Regions from separate parts of the Alteromonas sp. CI.11.F.A3 genome, predicted to be linked through region 3. Evidence: predicted binding sites of a transcription regulator. Region 3 holds the regulator's gene; each other region holds the start of a gene.

Region 1 (6,509 bases), 2.2 Mb from region 3:
GGTAATGCAGGATCTCTTTAAAGATCCAAGGATTGCCTTGAGCACCGCGACCTATCATCACACCATCTGCACCGGTACAATTCAGTACCTGTTGTGCTTTTTCAGGAGAGGTAATGTCTCCGTTGGCAATTACGGGTATCGAAATTGCCGCCTTTATACGACGGATAGTGTCGAACTCCGCCTCTCCTTTGTACATACATGCTCGCGTTCTACCGTGAACAGCCAGTGACTGTATGCCGTTTTGCTCAGCAATGCGGGCTATCTCAACCCCATTGCGGTTATCGGTATTCCAGCCGGTACGAATTTTAAGTGTCACAGGCACATCAACAGCGTTAACTACCGCTTTAATGATTGATTCCACCGTGCTCGGGTACTGAAGCAACGCGGAACCTGCCAGTTTCTTATTCACCTTTTTGGCTGGACAGCCCATATTGATATCGATGATTTGCGCACCGTTCTCAACATTAAATTGTGCCGCTTGGGCCATAAGCTCTGGATCAGCGCCTGCAATCTGTACAGAACGAATACCTTCTTCGCCCTCATGATTCATTCGTGCTTGTGATTTTGCGGTATTCCATACCTTTGGATTGCTAGAAAGCATTTCCGATACCACAAGCCCCGCACCCATACGTTTACATAGTTGACGAAATGGACGGTCAGTCACGCCAGCCATTGGTGCTAGCATCAAATTGTTGTCTAACGTGTAGGGACCAATTCGCATATTTCGCCATCTAGAACTGCACAGAATTTATACACCCGGCTAAAACGGGGCGCTAAGTGTACGTGTTTTCGCAATACTTGAAAAGGCTAAAAATCACACAAAATTTCACTCTATGGGCTTGACAGTGAAAAAAAACTGTAACATTAGCTATCTATCACTGTTTTGCAGAGTGAATTTTGTGCAATTCTCTTAAAGGCCGCGAATTGAAAGGCATTGAAAGACAAAAAATTTACATTTAGGCGTGTTTTTTACCAGACACTCGTGCCCATTCTCCATCAATCGCACTCTCATCAAGGGCGAAATCTCGGGTGTAGGCAGCTTCAATTTTGGTTACTTGTTCGGCAAGAATGCCCGAAAGGACGAGTAAGCCCGACGGTTTGCAGTAAGATGAAATAACATCTTGAAGCTCTAGAAGTGGCCCAGACAATATATTCGCCATCACTACATCGGCCTCTAGTGTGGGCTGATCAGCGGGCAAGAATACATCCAGTCTATCTTCAACACCGTTACGGCGGGCATTTTCTTGTGTGGCTTGAAGGGCTTGCGGGTCGATATCAATAGCAACTACCCGTTTAGCACCTAATTTAAGTGCCGCTAGGGCTAAAATGCCTGAGCCACAACCAAAATCCACAACCACTTTATCGGCAACGTCTATACCGTCTAACCAACGTAAGCAAAGGGCAGTAGTAGGGTGAGTACCCGTTCCAAAGGCAAGACCTGGGTCTAGCATAACGTTCACGGCATTAGGGTCTGGTACATCACGCCAGCTTGGGCAAATCCACAAGCGGGTACCAAATTGCATGGGGTGGAAGTTATCCATCCACTCACGCTCCCAGTCTTTATCTTCAAGGGGCTCTAGTTTGTATTTAAAATCTGAACCAAGAATGCGCGCTTTGCCTAATCGTTTGATGATGGCTTTCATGTCATCGGTAGCTTCAAATAAACCTACCACTTGCGTGTCGGGCCACAGCATGATTTCGCCGGGCTTGGGCTCGTACATAGGCGTGTCTTTCGCGTCTACGTAGGTTACAGCTTGCGAACCATTGGCACTAAGCATATCGCCAATTGATTCAGCATATTCTGAGGAGGTATTTATTCGTAACTGTAGCCAGGCCATATTCACACATGTTCAAAGGGTTTGGCTATATTGTACCGCTTGGCTAGTTAAAGCGAAATCATAATGCTGGCAGTAACGCGCGAATTAGCCGTTCGTTTGGGCGTTTTATCCAGTATTTTCATGTGAAAGCGTCTTTTTTTATCAAACTTAAGTATAAAGCGCATGTTTCTTAACTTCTGTTTTTAAAGGGTTTTTGAAATCATTAAGTCTTTTGGCGAATGGTTATTTATTGGCAAGTGTTTATAGTTAATACGTGTTCCATTACCATTTCGCCTTATGCACTATATTGTTGTACTTTTAATTATTTTGTTCTCTTCACACGCCGCATTTGCAAAGCAAATTGAAGTGGTCGTGGGTTGGACAAAACCTCCCTATGTTATCTCAGAACAAGATTCAGGCTTTGAGTTAGAACTAGTGCGGGCAATATTGCTGGAAATGGGGCATGACATGTCGCCTATTTATGTTCCCTTTGGCCGTACCGCCAGCCTAGTGAAAAAAGGCGGGATGGATATAGGGCTAACCTTAAACCCTGGCCACGATATTGACCCAGCTATACTGACTGATGCCTACGTTTATTATCAAAATGTTGCGGTAAGCCGTACTGACAGAAACTTGGAAATTAACGAAATAGAAGACTTACTCGGCCATAGCGTGATTGCTTTTCAAACGGCAATATCGGTATTAGGTGAAGAGTTTAAAAATACACTAGCCCATCAAAAAAACTATATGGAGCTTGCTCAACAAGAAAGGCAGGTCAATTTGCTACTGCTTGGCAGTGTGGATGTTGCGGTGCTTGATAGAAATATTTTTCAATACGTTAAACATCAGTTGCCTGTCGAAAAGCAATACGATACAAAAATACATGAGTTGTTCCCTGTTTCCTCCTACAGTGCGGCCATTCCTGACGAGCAATTAAGAAACGAGTTTAATAGCGTATTGGCTCAATTTATAAAAGACGGGCGCTACCAATCTTTACTTGATGAATTTGGTCTATTTAATTTTATTGAAGAACTGCCTGCACAACCTGCTAAAAAACTGAATTAAGCTTCATTGAATAGTCGCTCTTCGCGGTTTTCTACTTACTATCTTCAAACTCCCCGCCTTATAACCAAAGCCTCATAATCAAAGCCCCATAACCCAAGCCCCTCAATCACAGCAATAAGGCTTGTATTTCTATCTGTTATGTCTTCATTTGTCGCGTTTGCCGAATAAAATGAAGGTTTGAACCTAGTTAGCAACGTATTGCGTAGTAATCGTTTCTATGCACTACTAAGATATTCAAAACTAAAATGCAGATATCTTAAGAACTTGGGGATGAACCACATGAGGGTTACGCTTTTTTACGCCGCTATATTACTTTGCACAGCATGTGCACCATCGCAGTCGACCACAAAAGATGCGGCTGTTGATAGTTCAGTTGAAAATTCAGACGAAGGTACTATTTCTGCATCTATTACGTCTTGGTTAGATAAATCTGCATTAGAGCAAGCACAAGCTATTGCTGAAGGAGAGTTGTCGTCTGAGGCATTAGTGCAAGGCTATCTTGCTCGCATCGAAAAGCTTGATGGTGATGTAAATAGTATTTTGGCACTTAACCCCAATGCTATTGAAGAGGCAAAAGCGGCTGATTTGGCACGTAAAAATAGAATGCGAAAAGGGCCGCTGTTTGGTCTGCCTGTTTTACTGAAAGACAATATTGAAACCAGCGAGCTACCGACTACCGCAGGCGCGATGGCGCTTGTTAATAATGATACAAAGCGAGATGCCCCTATTGTGGCTCGCCTAAAAGCTGCGGGCGCCATTGTGTTAGGTAAAACTAACCTTTCTGAATGGGCTAACTTTCGGTCTGAATCTTCTATTAGTGGTTGGAGCGCCGTAGGCGGGCTAACCCGAAACCCGCATATGTTGTCTCGTAGTGCATGTGGCTCTTCGTCTGGTTCTGGTGCTGCGATGGCATTGCGTTTGGCATCTTTAGCGGTGGGCACTGAAACCAACGGTTCTATTATTTGCCCTTCTTCAATGAACGGTATTGTAGGTTTTAAACCCACCGTTGGGCTATTATCGCGTACCCACATTGTACCCATCTCGTATACCCAAGATACTGCAGGCCCTATGACCGCAAACGTTAACGATGCATGGTTAATGGCTTCAGTGATGGCAGGTGTAGATCCTAAAGACAGCGCCACTAAAGACGCTAGCAAGTATATGCTTAGCGCACCGCAGCAAAGCATGTTAGCGACCGATTTAAAAGGCGTGCGCGTTGGCGTTGTGCGATATCGTCAAGGTGATAACCCTCATGTGCTTTCTACTTATGAAAGAGCCCTAAGTAGCTTAACTGCTGCAGGTGCTGAAATGGTGGAAATTAGCGATTTCAAACAACCTGAAAGCTTTTGGGCAGACTCTTATCAAGTGTTACTCAGCGAGTTTCATTACACGATAAACGAATACCTTGAAAATAGCCCTGCGGATATTCCTGTGCGCAGCTTGTCGGAACTTATCACTTACAATCAAGCTAGCACTCGAGAGCTCGCGCTATTTAATCAAGATATATTCGAAAAGGCCGTGAACACAGACGATACCAAGAGCCAAAAGTACACCTCAGCGTTAGCGCTAGTGAGGGAAACCGCTAAACAGAATGGTATTGATGCCTTAATGGCAGAGCACAAGGTTGATGTACTTGTGGCACCTTCAAATAGCCCCGCTTTTCTGATTGATGGCGTGTATGGCGATCACTCCCCAATGGGCTTTATTGGTATTGGGTATTTGGCGGCTATTGCAGGTTACCCGCACCTTACAGTGCCCGCGGGTGAGGTTAAAAATCTTCCGGTGGGGATCAGCTTTATTGGCAAGCAATGGTACGATGAAAAAGTGTTACGCATTGGCAGTATATTTCAAGCGAAGCATGGGGCGTATATAAAGCCTGGTTTATTACCAAGCCGCCTACATAACCCCGAGTTGTTAAAGGCTGTGAAAGGGCTGTAGTTAGTTTAAACAGCTTAATGTAATTGCAAAAAAAAGCCCCAGTGTCGCTTCATATGTGCGCGAGACTGGGGCTCTTTTAATAATTCGCGTTATTAGCCTGGGCGTTTAACCCACGCACTACACCAACCATTGGCATTAACCAATTTGTTAGGGAATATGGCACAAGGGCGGTGTTGTTCACCGTCGGCACCTTGAATGTACATGCAGTTATTACATTTAGCACCGTCTACAGTAGACGCCGCAGTATAGTTTAATGCTTTCGCGCTTGGATCATCTGCTTGTAATTGTTCTTGCGCATTAGCACGTAACGCAACGCTTCCTAACGTTAGACCTATCAAAGATGTACCTGACAATTTCAGAAAGTCACGACGGTTTACAGACTTCATAATTCTCTCCAATTGAGATAATAACGATAATGATTCTTTTTTACTCAGCGCCTAAAACGCAAAAACCTGCCGCAAGGCAGGTTTTGAATAATCTAATTATACTATAACCCGTGGCGTTTGGATCTAATACAAAGCAATAAAGATTTGTTGATATAGATTAACTGTTGCCACCTGAACAACGCCTGAACAGCTAGCAAAATCAATGTTATATGGCATATACGCGCCGTTAATTTATGCGCCAGTTGCTAAACATGAATTATTTTTTAGTTATGCTCGTCTTTGTTAAAGGCTCGTTGGGTTTAGCATAAGCATATTGGGCTATCTTATGCGTACTGTGATAAGTGTCTAGCCCCGAAATGCACGAGGTTTGCAATGATTCAATATCAACATAACCATCTTCGGCGATAGCATTTTTTGGATTGGTATTTTCAAGGGCAGCGCTTGGTGCATTGCTTCGCTTAGTTATAAAGACCTCTTGAATTTCACCTATAATCATTTCGGTTTGATTACACAACGTAAAATGCTGTTCTACTTTCAAGCCCATCTTTACTGCGCTTTCTTTAACGTAAGGCGCGCTGAATGTGTCACTAAACCAGGGCGTTAGCCCAACCTCTTCGAACTCACTCACTCCATTATCGTACCGCGCAGACGTTTGATGCGCTTTGTCAGTCCAGCTCGTGTGAACATGATTTAACGTGAACACGCCTTGCTGCTTAATATTGGATAGAGAATCTCGCTGTACAGTGTGCGGACGCATAATAATGCCCAGCAATGGTGGGTTGGCCCCCACATGAACCACAGAACTAATAATCGCTAAGTTGTTGAATCGGCCATCGGTAGTGCCAAGTAAAGAGGAAGATTTAAAGCCTGATAAGCTATTTATAAAGTTGGCGCGATATCGTTGTGGCAGTGCATTGATGTCTTGCAACGAAAAGTGGGTACTACTGTCAGGCATTTTCCTGCTCCGCAATAATATTTAAGTCTTCGCCTTGTTGATAGACGCCAAGTTCAATAGGTTGGCAACATACTTGGCAATCAAGTACCTGCACCTGACCAACATCATTAACCTCGTCAATTTCTACATCATTGGCTGCCATGCAATAAGGGCAAGAGAATTCCATCGATCTCGTTAAGCTCATGATTTCCTCGTATGTGAATTACGTTGTGATAGTTATTACGAGTAAAGTAGAAAACTGGATTGACTGCCAACTTAGCATTGTGACTTAACAAACCACTACGCAAAAGCCCGTGCACCCACGCATGAAATAAAAAGGGAAAAGGTTGAATAATAGGGCTGTATAAA
Region 2 (6,509 bases), 360 kb from region 3:
CCCATATTGCGCACGAGACGGTGACAGGGTGGGCTTCGAGCCCCAAAACAGCTTTTCAGCTATGCTAGACCACCATTTTTCAGTGGCGAGTTACGACGCTACAATAAGCGCAGATTATCAATATACGGGCGATGTATATTTGGATGATTCGAACGACCCGTATAAACAGTCTGGTTCATACGAGATTATTAACGCTCGACTTGCACTTCATCTTGATGAATGGGACAGCGAAGTCATTGTATGGGCTCGAAATCTTTTAGATGAAGAATATATCGCCAGAAGCGGTTTTGATGTGCCAGTGCAAGAAGGAAAAATTATGGCTTACGCCGGCGCACCTCGCACCTTTGGTGTATCGGTAAGAAAGCGTTTTTAACGTTTGCCTTTGCTAAGTTAATGCGTTTTAAATATTTAAAAATGCCCCATATTCTCGTTTCCTATGGGGCTGTCGATTTGTAAAGCTGTGTATATTAACCGCGAGTTCCACACTACTGCTTTAATGATGGTAGCTTTTGAGCTAGCACTGCGTGGCACTGAGCGATAATCGACAACGCGATACTTTCAGGTAAATCGCCGCCAATATCAAACCCAGCCGGGCTAGCAAAGAAGCCCTGAAAGTCACTCTCTGTCACCCCAGCTAGCGCAAACATTTCTTCTTTACGATGAACAGGCCCCAACATTGCCACGTACTTCAGCGGGTGCCGACTTAATGTTGCTAAGGCTTTGCTGTCTATTTGACGGTGATGGGACATCAGCACCGCTGCATCAATATTATGCTCTGCGATATGCAACTTGAGTGCTTCGGCTTCAGTAGACTCGACAATAAAGTTAGCATCGGTAAAGTGCTCTACCCTTGCCTGTGCTGGCCTAGGATCCCACACACTCACCGACCATCCTTGCTGTACCGCCATCTTCACCACAAAGGTTGCATCGTATCCACCGCCAATAATAAGTAAGTGTGGAGGCGGTTGACAAGGTACTGTTAAAAAGCGCTTTCCGTTTTGGGTATCCAGTAAAGCAGCCACTTTTTTAACTTCAGCCTTCACCAAAGAGGTAGTGCCAGCCGGCTCTCTTGAACTGGCTTGTTGACTGTCGCAAACACTAACAGAAGAGGAAAGCTGGCCATTGATTTCTTGCTTCCATAAGCAAGCCTTCCCACTTACCAAATGAGAATACACAGTATGTAACTGTAAATAATGATTATCGCTATTTACGGGCAGCAGCGCTAAATGCACAACCCCGCCACAGCCGACACCTAACTTAAAGGCAATATCTTCTTCGTCGTTATCATCATAAACCGCTGTGCGATACTTACCATCTTGCATTACCCGCTGGGCTTGCTTGTTGATATCTGACTCAAGGCAGCCCCCACTTAACACACCAAGCTGGTGCCCTGCGTCGCTGAACAACATCACAGCCCCGGCTTTTCTGTAACAAGAGCCTTCCGTTTTATAAATAAGCCCCAGCACCCACTGGTGAGAATCCTTTAGCGGATGCCACTGGGCTAAAAGGTGTATTAGCTGGTTACTCATTGCTCGGTTGATGCTTGCACAATAAATTGCGCTAAAGTGTCTGGGTCTTGTGCGCCTGCAACACCATTATTGCCAATCACAAAAGTAGGCACACTTTGAATACCACGTTGCAACCATAAGTTCTCGTGCTCTCGAACCACATCGGCGTAAGTTTGATTAGCCAAAAGTTCACGTACCTCTTGCTCGTTTAACCCTACAGACACGGCTTCGCTTACTAACACGTCAGTATCGTTCACGTTTTTTCTTTCGCTGAAATATGCGGCAAACAAGCGTAATTTTAGCGCTTCTTGCTTACCTTTTTCCCCTGCATAGTGCAGCACTTGGTGTGCATTGAAGGTATTCGCCATGCGCATGCCGTCGAAGTAATCAAACTCAAAACCAACTGATGCACCTGCATCAATAAGTTGTTGTCGGTTTTGATCGCTTTGTGCTGGTGTAAGCCCGTATTTTTCCATTATATGTTCACGAACGTCTTGGCCTTCTTGCGGCATGTTCGGATTAAGTTCAAACGGGTGGAATTGAATGGTTACTTCTATATCGTCTAATTGCGCGATGGCTTTTTGTAGACGTTCGTAACCAATAATGCACCAAGGGCAAACTACATCTGACACCATATCTATTGTTACTTTTTTCATTGCACCTCCAGCGCGAAGCCGTTAAATATTGTTGTTTTTTCAACACCTGATAAATGAATAATGCATTGTAGGGGTGAACCTTCCAGCTTCAACCAACATGGCTATTTTTACCGACCAATTCATCAAGTTCTTCGTTCACTAACTTCACAACAGCGTTAGACCACAGATGATAGCCCGCAACTTGCGGATGAAAACCGTCATCGGCCATGTAATTGTGTGTGTTGTTTGATTGGCTATTATCTATTGGATTTAGCGTTAGGGTGAGTACGTTAACCCCATGATATTTGTTCACCAGCTTTAGCAAGGCTGCATTAAGGTACTTCGCTTTTTGCCCTAATACCCACCGTAATGGTTGAGGTAGCGCGGGAAATTCGTGCATGGGAGGCAGCGCAGTAAATACAATAAACTTACACTGGTATCGCGCTTTTAGTATTTCAATTATTTGCGTTAGGTTGCTACGCCACTTCCGCAAAGAAGTAAAACCAGTAACATCATTAACCCCTATTGAAATTACCGCCACGTCAAACGCTCTGCATTCAATAGGCGTGTGGAAGTCATAGGTAGAATTGAGTATTTGCGTAGAAGTAAGTAGTGAAGGCGGCGTTGAATTAGAATCAACAGTAGGTTCAGAGTTTGGTTTAGCCCGCTGCAACATGGATAACAAATCAGTACTGTTAGCTCCTGTCTTGGCCTTTAACTCCCAATTAATGCAGTAATTTGCTGATAAGCTTTCCACTAGCCACCCAGATAGTGCTTGTTTTTGGGTAGATACTCCCACACCAGCGGCGGCGGAATCTCCCGCAATTAATAACGCCAATGAAGATTTTGAATGCGCATGGTCTTTAAAATCTGCTTTGCTCGCGACCTTGTTAATGCAATGGCAACAGCCCACTCTACTGCCCGTAGGTTCCGGTAATTTGAGCGTTTTTTTCCTTACCCGCAAGCCTTGCACTAGCAAAATTGGAAAACTGACTATAATGAGTATGTTTAAGAGCAAAACCTTGAACGAGATCAATAAACACCTTACTAGTTTGCATTACTATTAATGATGAAATGGGTTTAACACGAAAGAAAGACACCGTGTATGTGGGTCTTTCGCTACTTTACTAGCAAACTAAGCAGAAGATAACTATGAATTCGCCAATTGAACAAGCCACAAGTACAATTACAAAGTATGCACAACAGGCGCCACGTTACACTTCTTACCCTACTGCACTTAAATTTGAGGCGGTGAATGACGGCTTATTAGAGAGCGCGTCTGAAAACTGCGGTGCCGATACCATAAGTTTGTATATTCACATCCCTTTCTGCGAAGCGCTTTGCTATTACTGTGGCTGCAATAAAATAGTGACCCGCCACAACGAAAAAGCCGACCATTACCTTAGCTATATTGAAAAAGAGATGGTAGCGAAAAAGTCGCTATATAAAGATAAAAAAGTGGTAGCGCTTCATTTAGGTGGAGGTTCTCCTAGCTTCCTTTCAGCAATACAACATACCTATTTAATGTATCTGATTAAGAAACACTTTCTTATTTCCAGTGATGCAGAGTTTTCGATTGAGTTAGATCCTAGAAATGTGACTTGTGATTACTTAGAGGATTTAAATGAGTTAGGTTACACCCGCGTTAGCTTCGGTGTGCAAGATATTAATGTGGATGTTCAGCAGTCTATCAATCGGGTTCAAAGTACGGCTCACATTGCAAAATTAGTGTTTAGTGCAAAAAACATAGGCTATACCTCGGTTAATCTAGACTTGATTTATGGTTTACCCAAACAAACTATGGAGAAGTTTCGCACCACGGTAGTGGCGGTAAAAGCCATGTCTCCCGACCGAATCTCTCTTTTTAGTTATGCCCATTTACCCGATAGGTTCGCAGCCCAGCGAAAAATACCGTTAGATACTCTACCTACCCCTGATGAAAAAGCGGCACTGCACCAAATGGCAGTAGAGAGCTTTACTAAAACAGGTTTTGAGATGATTGGTTTAGATCACTTCGCTAAACCCAGTGATACTTTAGCCATGGCTAAGCACAACCATGTATTACACCGAAACTTTCAAGGCTACACTACCCATAAAAACAGTGACTTACTTGGTTTAGGTGTATCGGCTATTAGCACAATAGGCAATGCGTATGGTCAGAACCCTAAGCAACTTAAAGACTATTATAACCGGTTAGATAACGACTCACCGCTAACGGCCAATGGCATTGCGTTAAGCTTAGACGATCGTATCCGCCGAGATGTGATCATGTCTTTAATGTGCAATTTGTATTTAGACAAAAAAGACATTGAAGATAAGTACGATATTAACTTCAATGGCTATTTCTGTATTGAATTAACAAGCCTTAAATCCTTGGTGGCCGACGGTATTATTGAGCTTAGCGACCGTTATATTAGTGTTCCAGATAAGTCTCGGATTTACATAAGAGCAATATGTGCAAGGTTTGATGCTTACCTTAATAAAGACCATCATATCTCGCGCTATTCTACTGCGATTTAGGAAGCAGGAGTTCAGATCGCGAGGATTTATATCGCGAGAATGGAGGTCGTGGGAATTTAGATCGCGGAAATATCAAACGCCTCGCTTTAAAGCGCGCTGCACATCTACTGAAGTTTGAACCTGGCCACCACGGACAAACCAGGTTCAAGTTTCAACCTTTCAATCGATAAAGTACTTACTCTGGCATATAGCGTTTGATCACCGTGGGTAAGTATTACGATTGCGGTTTGAAGTTGCTGGCTGTTAGATTGCGGGTTGTTTGATTGCAGTATTTTAGGGTGATAAATTTTCACCACCTCGCACGGTAGCGCATTCAAAATACTACTAGAGGGTACGTTCACTTGTGTATTGGTATCGATACTCACTTCACTGGCAAAAACGGCTATTTTTCCTCGCACTTGACGCGGGTTCGAGTTTAGCCCATGTTCAGTGTAGTTATTTTGTTCGTTATCACTTTGAACGGTCGCTTTAGCGTACAATATATTGCCGCTTACGTTTAAACGAGTAAACGGGTGAGGAAAATCATCCGAGTTTCGAATTATCTCACCTTCTAATATGGCACAGGGATTTTCTACGCTACCTTGGCTGGCGATTTTTGCCATAACGTAAGCTACTGAGCCGGTTACGTCTACCACCCCATCTACAATAGCTATTAGCCCATCACAAAATAAGGCTAAGTCTTGAACATCGTGAGACACCATGATCAATTTTATATTTAAGCGCCCACAGGTTTTTACTAAAAATCGTAGGATTTTACTGCGTAACGTAGCATCTAATGCGCTTAACGACTCATCAAGCATTAACACATCTGGCCCATTAACTAGTGCTCGCGCTAACGCCACTCGCTGCGCTTCGCCACCTGAAAGGCTATCTATTGATTTATGCAACAAGTGTTCGCACTCACACCCAGCAAGGGCATGCTCTAGCGCTAACGCTTTGCTGCCTGCATGACGTTGCGCCAGTGCTAAATTACCTTTTACATTTACATGAGGAAATAGCATAGGTTGTTGGAATACTAAGCCCACTCGCACGGGGGCAAGCGCGCTATTTTTGTTTATCGCGTTTACCGTCTTTGTAGCTGAACCCGCTTTAGCGTTAGCTATTGATTTAGCGCCTTCGCCAAACCAATTAACACTTACCGTCGCTTCAGGCTCGAACCCCGCTAACGCGCGAAGCAAGCTGCTTTTCCCGGCACCTGACGGCCCGGTAATACCCACAACTTGCATGGAATCTGGCAACACGGCTTTCGCACTAATGCGGTTTACTAACGAGACATTGAACTCCAACCTTGCCCTCCTTTTCCATTAAAGCGATACAGCAGCGTAAGCAGCAAAAATGAAAACAGCAGTAGCCCTAACGAAAGTGCATGTGCTTGGCCATATTCTAAGGCTTCAACATGCTCATACAACGCAATTGAGAGCACTTGGGTTTCACCTGGAATATTGCCTCCAATCATTAGCACCACACCAAATTCACCTATGGTATGGGCAAAGCTAAGGCCAAATGCCACTATAAACGGCGCTTTGCACATGGGGAGTATGATGCGAAAAAACGTCTCAATTTTTCCAAAACCTAATGAATGCGCCACTTCAACATACCGTTTATCGAGTTGAGTAAAGCCGCTATACAGCGGCTGTAACGCAAAAGGGAGCGAGTAAATAAAAGAGCCTATTACTAAGCCATCAAAACTAAACGCAAGTTGATGGCCGGTGAGCCATTGCCACCCTTCCCCTACTGGGCTTTGCGGCGAAAACGCCACCAGCAGGTAAAACCCGAGCACGGTGGGCGGAAGTACCAAGGGTAATGCAAGCACCGACATAAACACGGGTTTTAATTTATGCTGCCA
Region 3 (6,509 bases):
GTTTTCAATCATGCCGAAATCAGCAATCGCTTTGCCTACATTTCGACGAAGTCGCTTTTGTAGCTTGTTAAAGCTGTATTTTTGTTTATTTTGAGACGCGGTTAACGGAGCGTCCGCACGGTTTGTGCCTGCACTGGTCATATCAATAGCTTGGTTACTGCGAAAAAAACCATTATACAGTAATCAAGTAAAATTGAATGTGTGAGGTTAAGATTTTTTGTATCTTGTTGGCACGGGCTGCTACAAAATGCCAATAGCGCTAAAGGCTAAAACCAATAGCGCTTCAAGCTACAAAGCTACGCTAGCGAACCGTGCCAACAGACTGTGTTTAAATGTTTATCTATTAGCGTGAAAGAGGCGAAATAAAGCCGTCTGGTTTTATTGCCAGTACATCACACACCAGCTCATCTATAACATGTTCAGCAGTGTTACCTATAAGGGCCGCAGAAATACCAACTCGGCCAACCGTGCCTATGATCACCAGTTCGGCATCTATATCTTTGGCTATTCTTGGAATCACTTTTTCAGGTAGGCCTTCTTTAACGTAACAGCGCTCACTATCAATAGCATACTTTTCGCTGTGTTTGTTCATCTCAAGTTCGTGATGGTGCTTTACTGCGTTGTTGTACGTATCAGGGTCGAACTCCGGAACTTCAATCGCGATATTAAGCGGTGTAGCAGGATAGCTGTTAACCAAATTTACGTTGCCACTGAGTAGCGCGGCATAATCGTTAGCAATGACTGTGATTTTGTCGTTGAGTAGCGCATGTTCGTCGTCTTCACTGCCTACATTGACTGCCGCAATAATTTCACCATTGTCGGGCCATTCATGGTCTTTTACCAACAATACGGGGGAGGGACATTTTCTAAGTAGGTGCCAGTCTGTTGGAGTGAAAATAACAGAAGCTAAATCGTCATGGCGTTTGGTTGCTTTAACAACCAAGTCTATATTGTTATCTATTACATAATGCACCACAGCTTCAAAGGCGCGGTTGTTCCATTCAACAACAATATCGGTTTTTTCAAACCCTAAATCGCTAAGGGTTTTACGTAACCAACCCGCATGTTCCTTAGTGACCGCATCGCGCATTGCTTCGCGATCATCAGGGCTGAGCATGGTAGTCATATCATAAGATAAATCGTAAACCACCAGCATGGCGGTGACAGAAGCCCCTGTCTTTTTGGCAAGTTCGTATGCACGGCTAAGCGCAGGTTGAGTATCTCTATCGGCTTCAATGACCGCTAAAATACGTTCATACTTAATCATAACCCCTCCAAACATCGTTAGAATTTTGGTTGCTACAATTTAAGTGTAATACCTATTTGCTATTACGTAACTTGTTTTAGATCAAAAGCTTTGAAGATTAGCTATTACAGGCAATATTAGGTGCAACCACAGACGATAAACGTCGTGACATCTCATCAAAATCTAAAATAGTAATGAGTTTACCGTCCACCTGAATAATATTTTCTTTTTGAAAACGGCTTAGTAGGCGACTAATGGTTTCAATAGTTAAACCAAGGTAGTTTCCGATTTCATTTCGCGTCATCGTAAGGTGAAATTCTTTGTTTGAAAATCCACGCTCTTCGAAACGTTGAGAAAGCTGTGAGAGGAAATACAATAGGCGTTCTTCTGCTGAGCGCTTATTAAGCAACATCATGAGGTCATGATCTTGTTTAATTTCCGCACTCATAAAACTCATTATTTGATGTCTTAACTTGGGGAACTGAACTGACATCTCGTCTAGGGTTTCATACGGTAATTCGCACACCATCGCAGTTTCTAATGCCTGAGCATAACTTTGGTGCTTGTTTTCCCGTAATGCGTCAAAGCCGATAATATCGCCAGGAAAGTGAAAACCTGTAATCTGCTCTTCACCATCTGAGTTGGTGACGAAAGACTTAAAAGAGCCGGTGCGTACTGCGTAAAGAGAGTTAAATGTATCTCCCGACTTTACCAGTAAATCACTCTTGTGAAGGGGTTTCTTTCGCTCAATAATATCATCTAAAGATTCAATCTCAGTCTTGTTTAGCGCAACGGGCAAACATAAGTGACTGAAACTGCAATTTTGACAATGAATTGAGAATTGGCTTCCTTTGCTCATAGGTTCAAACTATAAATAGGGTCGACTTAATATAATCTTACTCTTTTGTTTATGAAATTGCTGCATAAATTAAAAAGAGCGCGTAAATAGCCAATATTCCTGAAAAGCATTGCCTTACCACGGGGTGCCTAAAACCGGCTATAAGGTACTGACTACCTGCACTGGCCGCTAGCAAGGTGGGCAGGGTGCCTAACCCGAAAAAGAGCATAATAGCTGCGCCATCAATGGCAGAGCCTGATGCTAATGACCATGTAAGTGTTGAATAAACCAGTCCGCAGGGAAGCCAGCCCCATATAAAACCGTACGGGAGCGCATAGACTGGACTTTTGAACGGTAGGAAGCGTTTAGATAAGGGCTGAATAGCTTTAAATAATCCGCGCCCCATTGCTTCAATGTAATTTAAGCCTTGCCACCACTTACCTAAATAACACGCTAAAAGCAGCAGCATAATGCCACTAATTAAAGACAAAACGGGTTTAGCAATTGGCACAAATTCGGTGGCCATTTGGCCAACAGCGCCTGTAATAGCACCGGCTAACGTATAACTGAGGATACGGCCAAAATTATAAGCAAGGGTGTAGGGCAAAGCGGCTTCATTACTTGGTGTTACTGTGCGTAGTGCAGCAACTATGCCGCCACACATACCCACACAGTGCACGCCGCCAGCAATGCCAATGAAAAAGGCAGAGAATATATTAATCTCTGTCATTGGTTTCTTTGCGTTGTTGCAATTGCTTACGTTGCTCGGCTAGTTTCTTTTCATCACCTGACAAATCATCATCAAACAAAATGCTATAGCCCTGTCTATCAAGGTCTTCAAACTGATTGGTTTTTACCGCCCAGAAAAAGATAACCAGCGCCAACGCAACAATGATGATAGCGATGGGAATTAATACGTAAATGATACTCATATTATTTACTTAATAACCTAGTTGAATTGGTGACCACAATAATACTACTGAGTGACATGCCAACCACGGCCATCCAGGGAGAGAGTAACCCTGACACCGCAAAGGGGAGAATAATAATATTGTAACCTACCGACCATGCGATGTTTTGCTGAATTTTGCGTTTTGCTTGTTGGGCCACTGAAAATAAGGTGGGGACAGACAGTAGACTGTCGCCTAGCAAAATAACATCGGCAGCCGTTTTCGCTACATCGGTGGCGTTTCCTACGGCAACTGCCACATCTGCGCTAGCAAGAACAGGGGCATCATTTATACCGTCGCCCATCATCATGACTTTGCGACCTTGCTTTTGCAAAGTGTGCACTTGAGAATACTTTTGCTCCGGCGACAAGCCACCTTTTGCTATATGAATAGGTAAACTGGCAGTAAGTGTATCAACGTTTTTCTGTGTATCGCCACTTAGTACTACGAGTTGATGTTCATCCAGTGCGGTGAGTGTGGCTAAAGCATCTTGACGCAAACTATCATTTACGCAGAACGCGGCCATTAATACGCCATCGGCACACAAAAACACGTTTGCCGGTATGTCTACTTTTGCGGTGGTTGATAAGTTACAAAATACGGCTGACCCCATGGTGAAAGCCACATTGTTAATCTCACCACTAATGCCGCCACCAGGTGTAACCGTAAATCCATTAATTTTATTAGGTGGGGTTTTGTTCTGTGACTTAACAGCTTCGTTATCGAAGGCACGAGCAATAGGGTGTTCAGAACGAGACTCTAACAAAGCGGTAAGCGCCATTACCTGCACCGGATCTACACCTTTAGCAAACCAGCGCTGTTGTAGCGAGAACTTACCTTCTGTCAACGTGCCGGTTTTATCAAGGGCGATGGTATCAATATCGGTAAGCTGTTCTAACGCATCAGCACGCTTCAATAAAATGCCCTGACGATTCAGCTTCGCCATAGCGCAGGTTAACGCCGAAGGTGTGGCTAAGCCTAGTGCACAGGGGCAGGTTGCCACTAATACAGAGATAGTGATCCAGAAAGCCTCTTCGCTGCCCACGTAAGACCAGTAAACGTAGGTTAATGCAGATATAAGTAACACAGAGAAAACAAAGTAGCGTGAAAAGTTATCGGCAATTTGAGCCGCTTTTGGCTTACTTGCCATCGCGCTGGCTTGTAAGCGTACGATTTGATTGACCAAGGCATGCTTTAAGCTCTGAGTCACTTTAACCGTTAATGTGCCATCTTGGTTTACCGTACCACCATACACTAAATGGCTGGCCGATTTACTAACCGGGTTAAACTCACCAGTCAGCATAGACTCATCAACTGCGGCAGTACCATCTAGCACAATACCGTCTACAGGAATGGTTTCACCGGGCTTCACTAGTACCACATCATCAGGCATTAATAGCTTCGCCAAACACTGAGCAATGCTGCCATCAGTTTCAATTTTTGCGGCCGAGACGGGAATATACTGCATCATGTTGGCAGAAATTTGTGCCGCACGGTGCCTACTTCTATGCTCTAAAAACCGGCTTAAAAGGAGTAAAAAGATAAACATACATATAGATTCAAAATACACTTCACCTTGCTCTAGCAAGGTTGAACGTAAACCTGCAAAGTAGGTACCAAATACCGCAAGGGTGACCGGCACATCCATATTTACGGTTCTTGCGCTTATGGCCTTTAAAGCGCCTAAATAGAACGCGCTACCTGAATAAAGGACAACGGGGGTGGTAAGGGTGAGTGCTACCCAATAGAAGTATTGACGGGTTTCTTGCTCAATGGCACCAAACCAGTCGAAGTAAAGCCCAGCCATTAGCATCATTACCTGCATGGTCATAATGCCGGCTAAACCTAACTTTTTGATAAACGATTTTTGTTCACGTTTATAGCTAGCTTCATGTTCATCGGGGTGGAACGGTGAGCCAACATACCCTATGCGTTTTAATGTGGTGAGTATTTCGCTAAGTTTAATAACACTGGGTTCCCAGGTTATTAATGCGCGGCGCTCTTGAACATTTACGGCTACTTGGGCAATGCCTGATACTTTTGAGAGTTGTTTTTCAATCAACCAACCACACGCGGCACAGGTAATGCCTTCAAGGGTTAGCTGTATTTGTTTGTGTTGGCCTTCATCAAAAACAAATTCTTCTTGAAGGGCGGGATCGTCATATACGTTGAGCGCAGACAATGCATCTAAAATACCATCGTCCGACTTTTGTGCTGGTTCGGTTCTAAACTGGTAATAGTCTTCAAGTCCATTATCAACAATGGCTTGGGCAACTGCTTGGCAACCTGGGCAGCAGAGCTGCCTAGTTTCACCTAATATAACGGCTTCATATTTATGTGTTGCATCGTTAGGTAACGCGCAATGAAAACAAAGATTCTCGCTCATTACGGGTTAAACTTGATGGCGCCAGAGTAGGGAAGTTGAAGCGTATTTTGTACTTTCCAACTATCATCAACAGGAGAAAGCGAAACTTGCCATTTACCCGTAAGGTCTTTTTCAACAAAGCCGCGGTAAATACCATTCGCATCGCGACTTAGTAATACACTCGCATCACGCTCTTCCATGGTGACATGGTAAAAGTTCAGTTTAAGGGCGTTTCCTTCTGCTGGAATACCCGAATGGAACTCTACCGAAATACTGCCATCGGTAATGGTTAAGTCTGTTGTAATGTTCTTGCGTTTCGCTATGGCTTCTTTATCGAGCCGTGCATTGATCGCTTTACCTTCTTTGTAGTAATCGTCTACCACTAAGCTATCTTCGGTTGAAATAGCCAGTTTCAATAACACGCCACCCATTACTAATGTAATTAAGGGAACGGCAATAAGGAACCAGGGCCAGAATTGTTTATACCAGGGTGTATTCATTAATTACATCAACTCGTTTACTACAGAAAAACTGGCGCGATAGGAAAGATATGGCATCCAGTTGAAGAGGGTTATTTTCTCATAAAAAAAGCCCCGTGATAACGAGGCTTTTTAGCATTATTGTTGGTTATACGAATTTAGTCGTTAGAAAGACTATAAACGTACGATGCAACAACGTGGATTTTGTCATCACCCAAGGTTTTCTTGAATGAAGGCATAACACCATTTCGTCCGTAGGTTAATGTTTCAGTAACCGCACGATGACTTCCGCCATATAACCAAATGTTGTCAGTCAGGTTAGGTGCACCAAGTGCTTGGTTACCTTTACCGTCCATACCATGACAGGCAGCACATGCAGCAAAGCGAACTTTACCTGCATCAGCAAGTTGCTGGTCAACATCACGCCCGCTTAGGCTTAATGCGTATTCAACCACTTCTTCAATGCCTTTCTCACCCATAACATCTATCCATGCAGGCATAGCGGCTTTACGGCCTAATGTTAGGGTTTCAACAATTTTTGCACCCGAACCACCATATAACCAATCGTTATCGGTAAGGTTAGGGAAGCCGCCATTTTGGCCGCGAGCATCAGAACCATGACACTGAGAAC

What was found. The regulator FNR, encoded in region 3, switches genes on or off when oxygen is low (the NO sensors DNR and NnrR bind a similar motif). The targets are predictions, from matches to a motif close to TTGATCTAGATCAA.
Region 1: R1T43_RS01475 (high-potential iron-sulfur protein) is a predicted target of FNR. The motif match lies at 5,354-5,367, and genes of this name have one in related genera.
Region 2: hemN (oxygen-independent coproporphyrinogen III oxidase) is a predicted target of FNR. The motif match lies at 3,166-3,179, and genes of this name have one in related genera.

What each region holds. Positions count from the first base shown of each region.
Region 1 is NZ_CP136708.1:329,952-336,460, forward strand. It holds gene dusB (tRNA dihydrouridine synthase DusB) at 1-721, opposite strand, end outside; gene prmA (50S ribosomal protein L11 methyltransferase) at 957-1,838, opposite strand; gene R1T43_RS01465 (substrate-binding periplasmic protein) at 2,115-2,882, shown strand; gene R1T43_RS01470 (amidase) at 3,162-4,820, shown strand; gene R1T43_RS01475 (high-potential iron-sulfur protein) at 4,913-5,206, opposite strand; gene R1T43_RS01480 (flavin reductase family protein) at 5,463-6,161, opposite strand; gene R1T43_RS01485 (CPXCG motif-containing cysteine-rich protein) at 6,154-6,345, opposite strand.
Region 2 is NZ_CP136708.1:2,191,114-2,197,622, reverse strand. It holds gene R1T43_RS09475 (TonB-dependent receptor) at 1-373, shown strand, start outside; gene R1T43_RS09470 (XdhC/CoxI family protein) at 486-1,529, opposite strand; gene R1T43_RS09465 (DsbA family oxidoreductase) at 1,526-2,164, opposite strand; gene R1T43_RS09460 (SGNH/GDSL hydrolase family protein) at 2,253-3,056, opposite strand; gene hemN (oxygen-independent coproporphyrinogen III oxidase) at 3,296-4,663, shown strand; gene R1T43_RS09450 (ATP-binding cassette domain-containing protein) at 4,768-5,949, opposite strand; gene modB (molybdate ABC transporter permease subunit) at 5,928-6,509, opposite strand, start outside.
Region 3 is NZ_CP136708.1:2,548,870-2,555,378, reverse strand. It holds gene ttcA (tRNA 2-thiocytidine(32) synthetase TtcA) at 1-141, opposite strand, end outside; gene uspE (universal stress protein UspE) at 344-1,267, opposite strand; gene fnr (fumarate/nitrate reduction transcriptional regulator Fnr) at 1,365-2,105, opposite strand; gene R1T43_RS10960 (sulfite exporter TauE/SafE family protein) at 2,155-2,814, opposite strand; gene ccoS (cbb3-type cytochrome oxidase assembly protein CcoS) at 2,801-3,016, opposite strand; gene R1T43_RS10950 (heavy metal translocating P-type ATPase) at 3,018-5,420, opposite strand; gene R1T43_RS10945 (FixH family protein) at 5,420-5,899, opposite strand; gene ccoP (cytochrome-c oxidase, cbb3-type subunit III) at 6,037-6,509, opposite strand, start outside.